DNA from 4 places in the Vibrio sp. TAP-3B genome. Region 1 is predicted to be linked to each of the others. Evidence: predicted binding sites of a transcription regulator. Region 1 holds the regulator's gene; each other region holds the start of a gene.
The links. Region 1 encodes PurR, which represses purine synthesis genes. Its sites were predicted from a motif close to TNANGNAAACGTTTNCNTNA; they were not measured.
Positions count from the first base shown of each region.

Region 1 (4,597 bases):
CTATTTGATGCCCACATTGCCAACAGGCGCCAAATTGCCCTTCATTCACTTCTAAACACTTAGGGCATTGCCAATCAGGGTATTCATGTCGGCGTGATTGTTTTTGGTATGCTTCCACAATTGCGATTGCTTTTAACTTTTGTTCAGGAGCAAGTAACCAAACATAAGGGTCCGTATCATCACTAAATGGCAATTCTCCTTTTAGACCGAAAATACCTTCTCCCCGAACTTCGCAGGAGATTTTTTCGCTTTTTAGCAATTCACATACAATATGTGCTTCTGCAGGGTTCTTAGCGATAAATATCTTCATTAAGAGCTTCCATTTTGTTGGTTGGGTATTGGTCTTACCTTATTCATAATCCATTTAGCGATAATTGGAAATAGTCCCAATAATGCGAATGACACTAAGACAGCGGGAGAGATGATGCCAGATAACGTTTCAATCGTGGCTAATTGAGTGCCTGCATTTAAGTAAACGGCCGTTCCTGGCAGCATGCCAATTTGGCTCGTCAGATAGAACCGGCCGACTGACATTGGCGTTAATCCCATTAGCAGATTAATCAAGAAAAAAGGGAATACAGGGATTAAGCGAAGAGAAAATAGATAAAACGCACCGTCCTTTTTAACGCCTTGATTAATAGCAGTGAGCTTTCCTCCAAATTTGATTTGAACCCAATCATGCAATAAGTAACGACTACTTAGAAATGCAATGGTCGCCCCCATTGTGCTGGCAAAAGAAACCAGTAATAAACTTGCCCAAAACCCAAAGAGAGCCGCACCAAGCAAAGTGACAACTGTTGCACCAGGAATGGAAAATGCTGTAATGAGGATGTAAGCGAAGAAGTAAACTGCCGCAGAAAACACGAAGTTTTGGTCGATGTAAGCGGTCAGTAGTTGTTGTTGTGCCTTAGCATTTTCTAGGGTTAGGTATTGACTGAAGTTCACACCTAAAAAGATGATTAGCGCTAATAGGGTAAGACCTAAAATCAGTTTCTTATTCATATTTTTTGCTCCACTTGGGTATGCTTTATAAGACAGATTTTAGTCCGAAAAAATTTCACAAAAAAACCGCAGTGTTATCTGCGGTTTACTCTATGGTTAGCGATTTATTTCTATTGAAGGTCGCTAATCAACTCGTCTCGACGAGTTTGAGGAACTACACTCCAATGAGTGCCGTTTATAGCACCTTCTAGTGCCCAGAGGAGCTCAATGCTCACAGCGGCGGAGTGTGTGTCTATTATCGCTTTGTAGGCATTAAGCGCACCTTCTTCTTCTAGCTTTTCTACCGATTCGATGCCAGCTTTCTTAAGCATTCTTTCAGTAGCTAGTCGCAAATTAGGCAAGTCTTTCAAGCGGTTAGGTTTACTTGTCGCTTGTTGCTTTTTTTCCATTTTTGCATTTTCTAAGGATTGCTTTGCTACTTCAACTAAGTGGTCGTTTGATCTCCATAAGTCGCTGGAAATCGCGTAGTACTTAGTTACGACTGGAAAACCACGCTTTTTATAAACGTATGGTTTTAGCCCTTGTTTCTCGAAATCAGATGAAGTCTTTTGGTCAGCTCGTATATGAAGTTGATTATTCACAACTAGTGCGAACATCGTATCATCGGCGAAAAGACCAAAGCCACCAAACATTGAGCGCGACTTGATCGTACCAAGTGCCTCAAATAGCTTCATAGAGTCTTTGAGTATCGGTTTATCCATGATGTGTTATCTCGGTGTAATTAATATTACGCCACCAAAAATCAGGTCCGAGAGGTTAGCAAATACATGCAGACACAATGTCAATAAAGGGTGAACTCATTATATGCATATTTGCCATCGGTAACCCCGCTACCTTCCATCGTATACGATGGTTCAGGCCGGAGGCTTTGCGTCCCATCCTTTCGGATGGTTTGCCCTGTGCGTGACAGTTGGATCATACTTTGTATATTGAATTAACATCACACTTTACGCTTGAAAGTGTGATGTTGGTTCAGTAAAAATGTGAGTTAGTGCATATTTGTGCATATTCAAGAAGAAGTTTTACTCTAAAAGAATAAGAAGGGCAAGACTGAGTCACATCCAAATAAAACAGCAAGTTATCCTACTATTAACGATTTTATAAGCAAGAAAATGTGTTGTAAATGTTATTTTTTATTAAAAAACAAGCGCTCGTAAGAGCGCTTGGATCCAGTTTTATATATTAAAGCTAATATCAGTTCAGTTTTTTCACGGTATTTCGAATGACAAGCTCAGGTTGCATTTCGAAAACACGTTTCTCATGTTCTTTATCTTTGATTCGTTCAAGTAAAATTTCGAATGCATTTTTACCTACACGACGCTTCGGTTGGTGAATAGTCGTAAGTGGTGGTGAAAAGTACTCCGCCAATTCAATATTGTCATAACCAATGACAGATACATCATCAGGTACTTTAATGCCATTTTGTTGTAAACGACTCATAAGGCCCAGCGCCATAGTATCGTTGAAACAGAAAACGGCTGTTGGACGCTTGTCCATTGCCGTTATTTGTTCTGCAACCAACACGGCGGTATCACACTCAAAGTTGCCCTCTAGAATCCAATCTTCGTTTATGGGTAACTTTGCTTCTGTCATTGCGCGGCGAAAACCAGCAATGCGCTCCTGACACGCGAGTTTTTCAAAATGACCACTTAGACAAGCGATATCCGTATGGCCGTTGTCAATCAGGTGTTTGGTTGCAATGTAGCCACCTTCTTCTGAATTATCCATAATCTTATCAGCTTGAGAGCTTTCTGGACCCCAGTCCATTACGACCTTAGGAATATCAGCATGACGGTCTAACATCTGTTTTAGCTCTTCCGTCAGGTCAGAACACATCACTAAGATACCATCTACACGTTTCTCGGCTAGCATGCGGATGTAGTCGCGCTGTTTCTCGTAAATGCCACCTGTATTACATAAGATCAGAGTGTAACCCTGGCGGTAACAGTAGCTCTCAACACCGTCAATTACTTCAGAGAAAAATAGGTTGGTGGACTGAGTCACTAACATGCCAATAGTGCGCGTTGAGTTGCATTTTAAGCTGCGAGCAACCGCGCTAGGTGCGTAGTTAAGCTCATCAACGGCTTTCATTACTTTTTCTTGAGTTGTTTCGGCAACGAAACGTGTCTTGTTAATAACGTGAGAAACAGTAGTCGTAGAAACGCCGGCTAAGCGAGCAACGTCTTTTATAGTGGCCATAAATGGTGTCCTGTATCGAGCTACTTAAAAATGCCGTGATGGAGTGTCTCAATACCAGAATCGTTTTCACACTTAGCGTTATAAACGCTCATGTTGAGTGTGTTTGGCAGAGGTTATCCTAAGAGCGGCAAAAAAGTGTGTAGCAACTGGTCGATGAGTTCTATTTTTTTCTATATGGTGATAAATCGTCATCAGCCCATTAAGAAAACACAAAAACCGCTATATTTTAGCGGTTTACATATAAATCATATTTAATCGTTTGCGCTCACATTTTAGCTCTATGTGGGCTGACTAGCAATGCTTTCAACCAGTGTTTTGTGTATTTGAAGTCACATTATGACTGCTAAGTAACCGGGTGTCTTTGCGTTAGATTAAAAGCAAACGAATAATCTACCAAGCATCTTGAAGTCATTGCGAATATGGGAAGCCCGATTTGAGGGCTTCTTAAAACAGGCGGCGATTATTCACCAAGAAGGTAAGTGCTGTCCAGTTTACAAAATGCAATTAATAGTTGCGCAACACTTGAGTAGAAACCGAATTCATCGAGCTGCTTACATTTTTGTCCAAATTGTGGCAGCCAAGACATCAACTGTTGTTGAATGAAGCAGTTTTGTTGAACAAACGCTTTTTCCATATGTTTGTCTTGTTCTAGTTCATTAGAGCGGATGATCATGTTGCCTAAAAAGTCGAGCTCAACGGCTAAGTGATCGGCTGGTTCTTTGAGGTTAACATCAACCTGAACGCCAAATTCACTCATTAATTTTTCCATCTCTTCCGCTGGTTTGTCATTGAGTAAGCCTGATTCACCAATGTACATTGAAGCGTAAGGGAGGGCGCCGTATTTTTCCGTCTTTAAGAACAGTTCGCAAAAGTCTGCGGCAAGCTCTAGTTGTGCGTCTTGACGATCTTGTAGGCGATTCAATGCGTTAACAAGGCTGTCAACGGCAGGTTTAAGGGATTCATTTTCACCTAAACCCGCTAAAAAACCGCGAATTTCAACACTGTGGTAAGTTTTCAATTCTTTGTTTGTTAATTCTTTGGCGAACAAGCTCGAAAACCACCAGTAAATTTCAGCGCGTTTTTCATTAAAAGCTTTCACTTCTTGCATTTTTGGGCTCCTGAATGATGCTTTAAGTCGTGCACCATAAGGTCAATTAGGGATATTCCCTAAGTGTAATCAATTAAAATGAATAGCAGTAACTATAATTATTATGTTTTATAGCAAAAAATGTTCATTTGTTAATGGTGGTGGGTAAGTTTGTTTTGAATCAATAAAAACGCTAAATCTTGCTTTTTAATGTATCTATGACTAGAAATGTTACTAGTTATGAATAGAATACGTCTTGGATAATAAGAAGATAGAAGTGGTGTAAATGAGCTATCACGTATTAGTCGT
Region 1 covers NZ_CM173495.1:574,516-579,112, forward strand. Annotated here, with positions in the region: gene AC3D28_RS02780 (putative signal transducing protein) at 1-310, opposite strand, end outside; gene AC3D28_RS02785 (TVP38/TMEM64 family protein) at 310-1,002, opposite strand; gene AC3D28_RS02790 (TfoX/Sxy family DNA transformation protein) at 1,113-1,703, opposite strand; cyclic di-GMP riboswitch class I at 1,820-1,909, opposite strand; gene purR (HTH-type transcriptional repressor PurR) at 2,197-3,201, opposite strand; gene torD (molecular chaperone TorD) at 3,662-4,309, opposite strand; gene torR (two-component system response regulator TorR) at 4,575-4,597, shown strand, end outside.

Region 2 (4,597 bases), 880 kb from region 1:
TGAAACAATCTTTACAGATCTGGCTTGAGGCCGCTCGCCCTAAAACATTACCTCTGGCATTAGTCTCTATCTTAACAGGTAGCGTACTTGCATACTCCACGGGGCACTTCTCGATGACGATAGCTATCATGGCTTTCGTCACAGCGACACTACTGCAGATTTTATCCAACCTTGCTAATGATTATGGCGATGCCGTGCAGGGAACTGATAATGAAAAGCGCTTAGGCCCTTTACGGGCGATGCAGTCCGGCGCCGTAAACGCAAAACAGATGAAACAAGCCATTACCTTCAACATCGTTTTGACTGCACTCTCAGGGTTAATCTTGGTCTTTTACTCACTCAACTCGCTAGAAAGCATTGCCACTTTCATCGGGCTAGGCATGCTCGCGATCCTTGCCGCAATTGCGTATACCATGGGCAGCAAACCATATGGCTATGTCGGGTTGGGAGACATCTCTGTCTTCCTCTTCTTTGGTTTGCTAGGCGTCTCGGGCACCTACTTTTTGCATACCGGTCATGTCGATGCCGCGCTGTTCTTACCTGCTCTGGGCTGTGGTTTACTAGCCGTAGCGGTACTGAACATTAACAACATGCGTGATATCGAAAACGACCGTGAATGTGGTAAGCGCACTGTTCCCGTGCGTCTAGGGCAACGCAAAGCAAAGCACTATCATTTTATTCTACTTGGCGGAGCCATCCTTGCGTTTGCCGCGTATTTACTGATTCAAGACAAACCAGTTTGGATTAGTCTGCCATTTTTACTGAGTATCTACTTCGTGGCCGATCATGGTAAAGCGGTTTGGAACACGAAAAAACCAGCACAGATAGCACCAATGATGCCCGTCATCGTGAAATGCTCTTTAGTCACGAACGTTTTGTTTGCAACAATTGTGGTAGCTCAAACTCTAGTAAGTTAAAAAAAGATTGTCATTGCATTGACTTAATGCCCATATATACTCAAGACAACCAATTTCTGTTTAGAAAGGTAAGCTATGGAATACAATACCTCAGCACTCTGTGATATCTACCTCGATCAGGTAGATGTGGTTGAACCAATGTTCAGTAACTTTGGCGGTCGCGCTTCATTTGCTGGACAAACCACCACCATCAAGTGTTTTGAAGACAATTCGCTGATCCGCGAGACATTAGAACAAGATGGACTTGGTCGCGTTTTGTTAATTGACGGTGGCGGCTCCTTACGCAAAGCCTTAATTGATGCAGAAATCGCAACCATCGCTGAAGAAAATGAGTGGGAAGGGATGGTCGTTTACGGCTGTGTTCGTGAAGTCGATGAACTAGAAGATATGAATATCGGCATTCAGGCTTTAGCCTCTATCCCCGTTGGTGCAGCCAGTCAAGGGATTGGTGAGCTAGACATCCCGGTCAATTTTGGTGGCGTCAGCTTCTTACCGGAAGATTACATCTATGCCGATAACACCGGCATCATCTTGTCTCCTGAGCCATTGAATATTAACTTAGAGCTCGATAAATCGGATGAAGAGGAAACACTCTGACTTACTTCGAATTCAAGTCAGTGAAACGCAATATAACGCCTCGGTATTATCGATGGCATATCAATAATGCCCCGACACTCAAACGTTAGCTTACGCCCGTTTCCACCGTTCAAATACACAAACACCCGCTTAAAGCGGGTGTTTTTTTAATTCCAAATAAGAACAAGTGAATTATTCCACTTCGTCCATTTTACCTAGCAGTGTACGAATGCGTTCTTGCCATTGTGAGTGCTCTTGTTGAGCTTGCTGCGCTTTTTGCTCTAGCTCTTCACGTTGCGAACGAAGCTCATTTGCTTCTTCTGCTAGTTTTAGCTTATCTGCTTTTAGCTCTTCGACTTCCATCTGGAGAAGAGTGATTGTATCAACTGCAGTTTGAATTTTAGATTCTAGTTGTTCTAGTACTTCGAAAGACATCTTGGCCTACCTATGTTATTCCGTTGGGACGATGTACGAGACTGATGCACACCTAACCTATATAAGGTTCATTCTACTCAGCGTCGCGATGAGAAACACTTACTATATTCAATATTTCGCATCATTCGGTTAAAAAATAAGCGCAATCTCACTAAACGCTGACTTTTCTTATCGACGAAGCATTTTTGAGCAAGGATTTTGCCTCTTACCGCGCCATAAATAGTGCTAAGTATTGATCAAATTCAACTTAGTTAAAGTAAAAGCTCAGCAAAAAGCAAACGTTCACCCCGCGTTATGATAGAATCCCCGCGCAAATTTATCTTTCTCTTGGCTTACTTGGAGACATCATGAAACGCGATTTAGCAATGGCATTTTCCCGTGTTACTGAAGGCGCAGCACTGGCTGGCTATAAATGGCTCGGTCGAGGCGATAAAAACGCGGCGGACGGCGCAGCGGTTGAGGTGATGCGTACCTTACTAAACAAAACAGACATCAACGGTGAAATCGTCATTGGTGAGGGTGAAATCGATGATGCGCCCATGCTATACATTGGTGAACAAGTCGGTGTCGGCGGTGATGAAGTTGATATCGCCGTGGATCCAATAGAAGGCACTCGCATGACCGCGATGGGCCAATCCAATGCTCTTGCCGTTCTTGCGGCTGGAGAAAAAGGCAGCTTTTTAAAAGCGCCTGATATGTACATGGAAAAACTGGTTGTTGGTCCTGGTGCAAAAGGCGTGATTGATTTAGAAAAACCATTAAAAGAAAACCTAGAAAACGTCGCAAGAGCGCTCAATAAGTCACTCGACACACTGGTTGTTATCACCTTAGCGAAACCTCGTCACGATGAAGTCATTGCCGAGATGCAGACGATGGGCGTGCGCGTCTTCGCTGTACCTGATGGTGATGTGGCCGCTTCGATCCTCACTTGTATGCCAGACAGTGAAGTCGACCTGATGTACTGCATCGGTGGGGCACCAGAGGGCGTGGTTTCTGCCGCCGTCATTCGCGCCCTAGACGGTGACATGCAAGGCCGCTTATTGCCTCGCCATGAGGTGAAAGGTGACACCGAAGAAAACCGTATCTACGGCGCCTCTGAACTAAAGCGCTGCACCGAGATGGGGGTAAAAGCCAATGTGGTACTCAAGATGGAAGAGATGGCACGCAGCGACAACGTCGTATTCTCAGCCACTGGGATCACTAAAGGGGACTTGCTAGAAGGCATCACTCGTCAAAACAATATCGCGACCACAGAAACACTGTTAGTTCGTGGTCGCTGCCGTACCATCCGCCGTATTAAGTCTATTCACTACTTAGATCGTAAAGATCCTGAAGTGCGAGATATCATTCTTTAATATCTCAATTAAAGCTCCATCCTCTTGATGGAGCTTTTTCGTCTTCCTTATCCCTCACGGCTCAAAATGGCGACAAATTAGCGTCAACAGGTACGTAACTCCGATTAATAGATAAATCATCAAATCAACCTTTAACCTAAGTCAACTCTTTTCTTTACTAACCCTATCGCGCATAATGTGTACTGACATATTGATGGTGGATATATGAAGACCGTAGATAGGATACTGCAAATCGTTAAGCGTGATGGTTCTGTCACCGCAAAACAACTCTCTTCTGAGCTAGGGATGACAACCATGGGTGCTCGTCAGCATCTGCAGAGTTTAGAAGATGATGACATCCTTTCTATCCATGACGTAAAAGTTAAAGTGGGTCGTCCTGCTCGTCATTGGTCCCTGACCCCAAAGGGTCATGAACAATTTGCCGACCGTCATGGTGAATTAACCATTCAGTTTATCGAGGCGGTGGAGCACATTTTCGGTCAGGATGGCCTCGATAAAGTCACCTCTGAGCGAGAAAAGATCACCTTACAAACCTATCGTCAGCATCTCGCCCAATATGATGATCTAGAAAGCAAGTTGGAGGCACTCGTCTCATTACGTGAGCAAGAAGGCTACATGGCCGAACTCGAAAAAGACGAACACGGTTTTATTCTCATCGAAAATCATTGCCCCATTTGTAAAGCTGCAACGCGTTGCCCGAGCCTGTGTCAATCAGAGCTTAATGTGTTTCAGTCGTTACTGGGGCACGAAACCAAAATAGAACGCACGGAGCATCTAGTTAGTGGTCAGCGTCGCTGCGTATATCGAATTCAACAATGACAGTGTTCCTCATGTGTTAGATCCTTACCTAGGCACTCATTTCATCTGTGATAAAGAAAGTTGCTCTTATAAATGAGACAACCGTGTCATTCATCCTCACTCCCTATTTTCGTGGTATAGGCTTTTAGTAACTAAGAGCAAGTTCCATAAGGATTTGGAGAATGGTAATGTCAACTCTACACAGTTACTCCCCCCAAGCTCTACCTTCATTCGATGAAATGGTTCGAATGGCAGAAAGCAATCCACAAGCCTTTGAGCAGTTCCGACACGATATGGCGAAAAAGATGATAGAGGGCGCATCAGAAAAAATGCAGCCGCGATTGTGGGCTCAACAAAGCCACATCGACAGAGTGATCAGCACTTGTAAAAACCCAAACCATACCAATGTCGTCTTAATGGATGAGCTACAAAAACAGGTGATTAAGTTTAGAGCAGCATTGCAGGGGGAAGCCTCACCCACACAGAAAGCAGATGTCGTTCTATTTACTGGAAAAG
Region 2 covers NZ_CM173495.1:2,726,336-2,730,932, reverse strand. Annotated here, with positions in the region: gene AC3D28_RS12910 (1,4-dihydroxy-2-naphthoate polyprenyltransferase) at 1-917, shown strand, start outside; gene rraA (ribonuclease E activity regulator RraA) at 993-1,514, shown strand; gene zapB (cell division protein ZapB) at 1,686-1,928, opposite strand; gene glpX (class II fructose-bisphosphatase) at 2,276-3,283, shown strand; gene AC3D28_RS12890 (helix-turn-helix transcriptional regulator) at 3,488-4,102, shown strand; gene AC3D28_RS12885 (DUF3135 domain-containing protein) at 4,270-4,597, shown strand, end outside.
Region 2: glpX (class II fructose-bisphosphatase) is a predicted target of PurR. The motif match lies at 2,199-2,218, and genes of this name have one in related genera.

Region 3 (4,597 bases), 390 kb from region 1:
TGAGTGGTGGAATGACTTGCAAGTCATCACCGTCCTCATCAACCGTTGGCGTCTGGCTAACATGCCCAACGATTGATTGATAGTAGCGACGAATGTTTTCGACGTAATTGAGTGCTTCATCCCCTCGGGCGTAACCATAGCGAGTTTGGCTGTAGTAACGCTTTTGGCGTAGTAACGGTAGCCTGTCTTTCACATCGGCCCATGCATTAGGATCGCCACCTTGTGCTTTGGTGAGCCGTCGAGCATCCATCATATGGCCATAGCCGATATTGTATGAGGCCAAAGCGAACCATATTTTTTCATGCTCATTGATACTATCCGGAACTCGGCCAACAATACGACGCAAGTACTCGACGCCTCCTCGAACGGATTGCTCCGGATCAAGTCGGTTTGTAACGTCAACACTCTTCGCGGTAGGGAGGGTGAGCATCATCATTCCTCTAACGCCGGTAGGGGACTTGGCTCTTGGTTTCCAATGGGATTCTTGATAAGCCAATGCTGCAATTAGGCGCCAATCAAATTCTTCACTGTATTTTTGGAATAGGGGGGCCCACTTCGGCAACTTATCATCAAGAGCTCGAATAAAGGCTCGTGTATCCACGTAGTCAAAAGCTTCGATATGACCGATGTACTTCTCTTCGAGTGTGGCGAGATCTCCCGATTGTTTGATGTTACCGAAAAACTCAATCAGCATGGCATACAAGCTTTCATCTTCAGAGCGGCGCGTAAACCAAGAGACTGGTTGATCTTCTGTCAGTTCGAAAGCAAGCGCTAAATCTGGATAAAGGCGCTGAGCCAGTGACAGCTCGACTGAGTCAGTTACCGTAAAACGAAGTTCACCCGTTGACACATATTTTAGTAAATCTCGAGTATCCGCATCTCCCACAATTTCAAATTGCAGTTCTGGATACTGTTTTCTCAATGCCGTCAGTGTGGGAACATATTGTGACTGCTCGACGATTTTCAGTGTTTGAGCACCAGCGTTGGTACCTTCTTCAGCTTGGCTGTCTTTCGATGCTTGGTACTCAATCAGTTGTTCAATGTCGCGAGGTCGAAGTTGTCCATTTTTATAAACAACTTGTTGGCTTACGTAGTAATAAGCTGGGCCGGGCCTAAATCGCTTCACGGCTTGAGGCGTTTGATTTAAACCTGTCGCAATAATATCGATATCCCCTTTCTTCAGAGCAGGGAAAAGATCAGCTTGACGAAACGCAGGCTTAATTTCGAGTTTTACGTCGAGTTGTTCTGCGAACTGACGTGCCAGTTCGTAGTCTAATCCTGCGGGACCGTCGGGGCCAATATAATAGGAAAGCTGGTCGTTTAGCGTGCCCACTCGAAGCACACCACGTTCTTGAATTTGTTCGAATTCACTTTTTGGATCCGATTCAATCTGACAGGCAGAAAGTAGTAGCACAGAAACAGAAAGTAGGGCGCTGCGCTTGAATCGGTTGAACTGACTTATTTGCATTAATAGGTACGTCTCGGGAAATTTCTATCTACCTTTATATCAAAGCGCGGTCATGGGGCAAAGTGAATCACACAGTTAGAGTGCGACGTTGTGTGTTTTATCGACATTTTGGCTTCAACTCATATTTGATGAAAAAATGACGCAAACGGTTGCCTCTGGTGTTACATCACAAAAACAATTGCTATATAATGCGCTCGCAGCGGAGAGGTGAAATCGGCATAAGTTCGAGGTTTATTGTTTTAACATACTGAATTTATTCCAATATCATCTTAATCAATAGTATAAGAGACCTAAGCTCATGAGAATTTTGCGTGGCTCCCCAGCTCTTTCTGAGTTCCGTGTTAATAAACTTCTGGAACTTTGTCGTGAACAAGCTCTGCCTGTAACGGGCATTTATGCCGAGTTTATGCATTTTGCAGATCTCAAATCTGACCTTGACGGCCAAGAGTTCGAAAAACTTCAAAAGTTGCTGACTTACGGCCCAACTATCGAAGAGCATAAGCCTGAAGGCCTTCTACTGCTTGTTACCCCTCGTCCTGGCACCATTTCTCCTTGGTCTTCTAAATCTACGGACATTGCCATTAACTGCGGTTTAGACAAAGTGAAACGTCTTGAAAGAGGCACGGCGTATTACATAGAAACGTCCACTGCACTTTCTAACGCCCAAGTAGCCGACGTAAAAGCACTTATCTATGATCGTATGATGGAAACGGTATTCACAGAATTCGAAGCTGCGTCAGCATTGTTCACAGTCGCAGAGCCTAAGCCTGTGGCGCATGTTGATATCTTAGCGGGCGGTCGTCTTGCGCTTGAAGAAGCAAACGTTTCCCTAGGTTTGGCGCTAGCCGAAGATGAAATTGATTACTTGGTAGAGAATTTTACTAAGCTTGGTCGTAACCCAAACGACATTGAATTGATGATGTTTGCTCAGGCTAACTCAGAGCACTGTCGCCACAAAATTTTTAACGCAGATTGGACTATCGACGGGGTTGAGCAACCGAAGTCGCTGTTCAAGATGATCAAAAACACGTTTGAAACGACACCAGACTACGTTCTATCTGCCTACAAAGACAATGCGGCGGTGATGACGGGGTCTAAAGCTGGTCGTTTCTTCCCAGATCCAAAAACACGTCAATACCATTACCACCAAGAAGATGCGCATATTTTGATGAAGGTTGAAACCCACAATCACCCAACGGCAATTTCACCGTGGCCTGGGGCTTCAACCGGTTCTGGTGGTGAGATCCGTGACGAAGGTGCAACCGGTATTGGTGGTAAACCAAAGGCTGGTTTAGTTGGTTTTACGACTTCGAATTTACGTATTCCTGGCTTTGAGCAGCCGTGGGAAACGGACTTTGGCAAGCCTGGCCGGATAGTCAACGCGCTAGACATTATGCTAGAAGGCCCTTTAGGTGGCGCAGCGTTTAACAACGAATTTGGTCGCCCAAACCTATTGGGGTACTTCCGTACTTACGAAGAAAAAGTGACGTCACACGCAGGCGAAGAAGTGCGTGGTTACCACAAGCCAATCATGATTGCTGGTGGTATGGGTAACATTCGTGACGAACATGTGCAAAAGAAAGAAATTCCAGTTGGTGCGAGCCTGATCGTACTTGGCGGCCCAGCCATGAACATCGGTCTTGGGGGCGGGGCTGCATCGTCAATGGCGTCTGGTCAGTCGGCAGAAGATTTAGATTTTGCGTCAGTACAGCGTGAAAACCCAGAGATGGAGCGTCGCTGTCAGGAAGTGATCGACCGTTGTTGGCAGCTAGGCGACGACAACCCAATCGCATTTATCCACGATGTGGGCGCGGGCGGTATCTCGAATGCCTTACCTGAGCTTGTCGACGACGGTGAGCGTGGCGGTAAGTTCCAGCTCCGTGATGTTCCCAATGATGAGCCGGGCATGAGCCCGCTAGAAATCTGGTGTAATGAGTCTCAGGAACGTTACGTGCTTGCGGTCGCACCAGAGAACATGGAAGTATTTGATGCGATTTGTAAGCGTGAACGAACACCGTACGCTGTTGTCGGTGTCGCAACAGAAGAACGCCATCTAATATTAGAAGATTCGCACTTCGATAACACACCTATCGACATGCCAATGGATATCCTACTTGGCAAAACACCGAAGATGCACCGCGACGCTAAAACACTGAAAGTGGAGAGCCCAGCAATGTCGCGTAATGGTATCGAAATCAATCAAGCGGCAGACCGAGTCCTACGTTTACCAGCCGTCGCGGAAAAGACCTTCTTGATCACCATTGGTGACCGCACAGTGTCAGGCCTAGTGGCTCGTGACCAAATGGTTGGCCCTTGGCAGGTACCAGTGGCGAACTGTGCAGTAACTGCCGCGAGTTACGATACTTATCACGGCGAAGCGATGTCGATGGGGGAGCGTACACCCGTAGCGCTGCTCGATTTCGGTGCATCAGCACGTCTAGCGGTCGGTGAGTCACTAACTAATATCGCAGCGACTGATATTGGTGATATCAAACACATCAAGTTGTCGGCAAACTGGATGTCGCCGGCGGGTCACCCAGGTGAAGATGCGGGTCTTTATGAAGCGGTGAAAGCGGTCGGTGAGGAGCTGTGTCCAGCGCTCGGTCTGACTATCCCAGTAGGTAAAGATTCCATGTCGATGAAAACTCAGTGGGAAGAGAAAGGTGAGATCAAAGAGGTCACATCGCCACTGTCTCTTGTGATCACGGCATTTGGCCGTGTGGAAGACGTACGTAAGACCGTGACCCCACAACTACGCACTGACAAAGGTGAATCTTTCCTTATTCTTGTTGACCTAGGTAACGGTAAGAACCGTCTGGGTGCGACAGCATTGGCACAGGTTTACAAACAGCTTGGTGATAAACCTGCTGATGTTGATAACGCTGAGCAGCTCAAAGGCTTCTTCGATGCGATGCAATCTTTAGTTCGTGATGACAAGTTGGTGGCTTACCATGATAAAGGCGATGGTGGCTTATTCGTGACACTTGCTGAGATGGCATTCGCGGGTCACTGTGGTGTGAAAGCAAACATCGCCGAGTTAGGTGATGATACGCTTGCTGCGCTATTTAATGAAGAATTAGGTGCGGTGGTTCAGGTTAAGAACGATGACCTAGATGCAGTGCTATCAAC
Region 3 covers NZ_CM173495.1:186,373-190,969, forward strand. Annotated here, with positions in the region: gene mltF (membrane-bound lytic murein transglycosylase MltF) at 1-1,468, opposite strand, end outside; gene purL (phosphoribosylformylglycinamidine synthase) at 1,767-4,597, shown strand, end outside.
Region 3: purL (phosphoribosylformylglycinamidine synthase) is a predicted target of PurR. The motif match lies at 1,606-1,625, and genes of this name have one in related genera.

Region 4 (4,597 bases), 1.3 Mb from region 1:
ATCATATAAACCGAGCGCTAAAAACGGACCAATTAACATGTAGACGATTAAACTCGGCATGACGACAAGGTGGGTGCCTTGCCATTGCACCAGCAAAACAATACCGATAGCGGCGGCCATAAAGCAGATGCCATAAAATGCACTGATGAGAGGCAGTCGGACAAAATCATGTAAACCTAACGCAAGCCAATGGAAGGGTGCGGAAAGGCTAACCGTATTACACGGGATCGTCTTAGCATATTCGTTGTCTGGCACTTCCTTTCGCTTGCTACGGAAGTCAGGTTGATTAGCAGTTCGAGGCATAACTCCTCCTTGATTTATTGCCAAAATGTCGACTTATACCAACTTACAGAGATTACTGTTCAGTCAAATTGGAGTCGGCTTTCCAAGATTACATTTAAGTGTTTCTCTGTTTGGTATTGGCCATAAAGAATGCCTGACTAACACATTGCCTAAGTGTTGTGGTCACATTGAGTGCATCCGTTGTCTCTATTCAAATTGTAATTAACAATGTTTTAACTATTGGTGGAGATAAGGTAATTTACAAATAATTGCTAAAAATTTATTTATCACGCAGGAAGGGAATAGAAGGAGAAAGTGGTATCAAGGTTTTTTAACAAGCGAGGGGTTGAATGGTTATTGGCTGCGGTTGGTATTAAAGATGGTTAACAATAAAAAGCCCCCACTAAAAAGCGAGGGCTTGATTGATTTTAGCTTGGCTCGATTACTTGATACCAGCGAAATCGCGTAGAAGAGCGGCTTTATCGGTTGCTTCCCACGGGAACTCTTCACGGCCGAAGTGACCGTACGCTGCTGTCTTCTTGTAGATTGGCTGCAGAAGGTTAAGCATTTCTTGCAGACCGTATGGACGCAGGTCGAAGAACTGACGAACCGCTTCAATGATGATGTCGTGTGATACTTTCTCAGTACCGAACGTTTCCACCATGATAGAGGTTGGATCAGCAACACCGATGGCGTAAGACAGCTGAATTTCACAACGGTCAGCCATGCCAGCGGCGACGATGTTTTTCGCTACATAACGTGCTGCATATGCAGCAGAGCGGTCAACTTTTGATGGATCTTTACCAGAGAAGGCACCACCACCGTGACGAGCTGCGCCGCCGTAGGTATCTACGATGATCTTACGACCAGTTAGACCACAGTCACCCATTGGGCCACCAATGACGAATCGACCTGTAGGGTTGATAAAGAAGTTAGTTTCTTTATTAATCCATTCTGAAGGTAGCACTGGCTTAATGATCTCTTCCATTACTGCTTCACGCAGGTCTGAAGTTGAGATTGAATCACAGTGTTGAGTCGAAAGAACGACCGCGTCGATACCAACGATATTGCCTTGGTCATATTGGAACGTAACCTGAGATTTTGCATCTGGACGTAGCCAAGGAAGGGTGCCGTTTTTACGAACTTCTGCTTGCTTTTGAACAAGGCGGTGAGAGTAAGTAATTGGCGCTGGCATTAGTACTTCAGTTTCGTTACAAGCGTAACCAAACATAATGCCTTGGTCGCCTGCACCTTGTTCTTTAGGATCTGCTTTATCAACACCTTGGTTGATATCTGGCGACTGTTTACCGATGGTGTTTAATACCGCACAAGAGTTTGCATCAAACCCCATGTCTGAGTGTACGTAGCCAATTTCACTGACCGTTTCACGAGTTAGTTCTTCGATGTCTACCCATGCAGAAGTCGTGATTTCACCGCCCACCATGACCATGCCGGTTTTAACGTAAGTCTCACATGCAACACGAGCTTTCGGGTCTTGCTTTAGAATTGCGTCAAGAACCGCATCAGAAATCTGGTCTGCAATTTTATCTGGATGACCTTCTGATACTGACTCAGAAGTAAACAGGTGCTTAGCCATGTTAGCTCCACTATATCTGGTTTAAAACTGGGGAATGATAAACTCTCCAGCGCAAATTAATACTGTTTTTTGTAGGTGTATCTACATCTAGACGTCTATTCTAAATTTGATTGCTCGAATTACAAGTTCTTTTTTGGTTTTTGTTATAACCAAACGTTTGCGTCATTTATTGATAATTTTAAGAACTTCGATGGGTTTGCAGTGAAAGGTGCAATATTTGTGAGGTTTTAGGGTGGAAAACGTTTGCACACCCTATCTGGCTTTGAGAGAATTATGTCCTATTTTCGTTTCGCTTAATGTACTCAGGAGCAGACATGTCGTCTCGTAAACATCTTGCCAATGCAATTCGTGCTCTAAGCATGGATGGTGTTCAACAAGCTAACTCAGGCCATCCTGGCGCACCAATGGGTATGGCTGATATCGCTGAAGTTCTTTGGCGCTCTCACCTAAACCACAACCCATCAAACCCAGAGTGGGCAGATCGCGACCGTTTCGTACTGTCTAACGGTCATGGCTCAATGCTGATTTATTCTCTACTGCACTTAAGCGGTTACGAGTTGTCTATTGACGATCTGAAAAACTTCCGTCAATTGCACTCTAAAACGCCAGGTCACCCAGAGTACGGCTGACGCACCAGGTATCGAGACAACAACAGGTCCTCTAGGTCAAGGCGTTACAAACGCTGTGGGTATGGCGATTGCTGAAAAAGCGCTTGCAGCACAGTTCAACAAAGAAGGTCACGACATCGTTGACCACTTCACTTACGTGTTCTTGGGTGACGGTTGTCTGATGGAAGGCATCTCGCACGAAGCATGCTCTCTTGCTGGTACACTGGGTCTAGGCAAACTGATTGCGTTCTGGGATGACAACGGCATTTCTATCGACGGTCACGTGGAAGGCTGGTTCTCTGACGATACACCTAAGCGTTTTGAAGCTTACGGTTGGCATGTCATTCCTGCCGTAGATGGTCATGACAGTGAAGCGATCAACGCTGCCATTGAAGCAGCAAAAGCGGACCCACGTCCGACGCTGATCTGTACTAAAACAATTATCGGTTTCGGTTCTCCTAACAAATCTGGTTCACACGACTGTCATGGTGCACCACTAGGTCACGATGAGATCCAAGCGGCTCGCGAATACCTAGGTTGGGAGTACGGTCCATTTGAAATCCCTGCAGATGTTTACGCGGAGTGGGATGCAAAAGAAGCAGGTGCAGCGAAAGAAGCGGCTTGGAATGAAAAGTTCGAAGCATACGCAGCAGCTTACCCTGCAGAAGCAGCAGAGCTTAAACGTCGTCTAAACGGCGAACTTCCAGCGGAATGGGAAGAAAAAGCCAACCAAATCATTGCTGATCTTCAAGCAAACCCAGCGAACATTGCATCACGTAAAGCATCGCAAAATGCACTAGAAGCGTTTGGTCAAATGCTTCCTGAATTCATGGGCGGCTCTGCTGACCTAGCGCCTTCTAACCTGACCATGTGGTCTGGTTCTAAGTCTCTAGAAACGGATGACTTCTCTGGCAACTACATCCACTACGGTGTGCGTGAATTCGGTATGACTGCGGTCATTAATGGTATTGCACTGCACGGTGGTTTCGTTCCTTACGGTGCGACATTCCTAATGTTCATGGAATACGCACGCAATGCTATGCGTATGGCTGCGCTGATGAAGATTCAGAACATCCAAGTGTACACGCACGATTCTATCGGTCTTGGCGAAGATGGCCCAACTCACCAACCCGTTGAGCAAATGGCGTCTCTACGTGTAACGCCAAATATGAGCACATGGCGTCCATGTGACCAAGTTGAATCAGCGGTTGCTTGGAAACTAGCGATTGAACGTAAAGATGCACCAACTGCACTTATCTTCTCTCGTCAAAACTTAGCACAGCAAGAGCGTACAGCTGAACAAGTAGCGAACATCGCGAAAGGTGCTTACATCCTAAAAGATTGCGAAGGCAAGCCAGAGCTTATCCTTATCGCAACAGGCTCTGAAGTTGAACTAGCAGTAGAAGCTGCGACTCAACTAACAGCAGAAGGTAAGAAAGTACGCGTGGTTTCAATGCCATCAACAGACGCATTCGACAAGCAAGATGCCGCTTACCGTGAAGCAGTTCTACCATCAGAGGTAACAGCTCGTATCGCTATCGAAGCGGGCATCGCAGACTTCTGGTACAAGTACGTTGGTTTCGACGGTCGCATCATCGGTATGACGACATTCGGTGAATCTGCACCTGCTGGTCAGCTATTCGAGATGTTTGGCTTCACGACTGAAAACGTAGTGAACACAGCAAAAGAATTGCTAGCGTAACTGCTAGATTGTCTCAACAGTCCGAACGTAAAGGACGACTGTTAGATACTAAAGTTGGAAAGGCCATCATTGCGATGGCCTTTTTTAATCCTGCTTTACTATGATTCAACAGGTGCGTTTTTCAGCCTGATCAGGTAGTATCTGTGACACGAAATTTTTGGTAGGGCGAAGGATAGATGCTAAAGGTTGCGATCAATGGATTTGGGCGTATAGGTCGTAATGTTCTGCGAGCCGTGTATGAAAGTGGAAAGCAACAGCAGATAAAAGTTGTGGCGGTTAACGAGTTAGCGCAACCAGAAGCGATGGCGCACCTACTGCAATATGACACCAGTCATGGTCGCTTTGGCAAGAAAATCTCCCACGACCAAGAACACTTGCATGTTCATCATGACCGCGGCGAATATGACG
Region 4 covers NZ_CM173495.1:1,869,095-1,873,691, reverse strand. Annotated here, with positions in the region: gene AC3D28_RS08765 (DUF2189 domain-containing protein) at 1-303, opposite strand, end outside; gene metK (methionine adenosyltransferase) at 725-1,879, opposite strand; partial or broken gene tkt (transketolase) at 2,194-4,189, shown strand; gene epd (erythrose-4-phosphate dehydrogenase) at 4,366-4,597, shown strand, end outside.
Region 4: metK (methionine adenosyltransferase) is a predicted target of PurR. The motif match lies at 2,025-2,044, and genes of this name have one in related genera.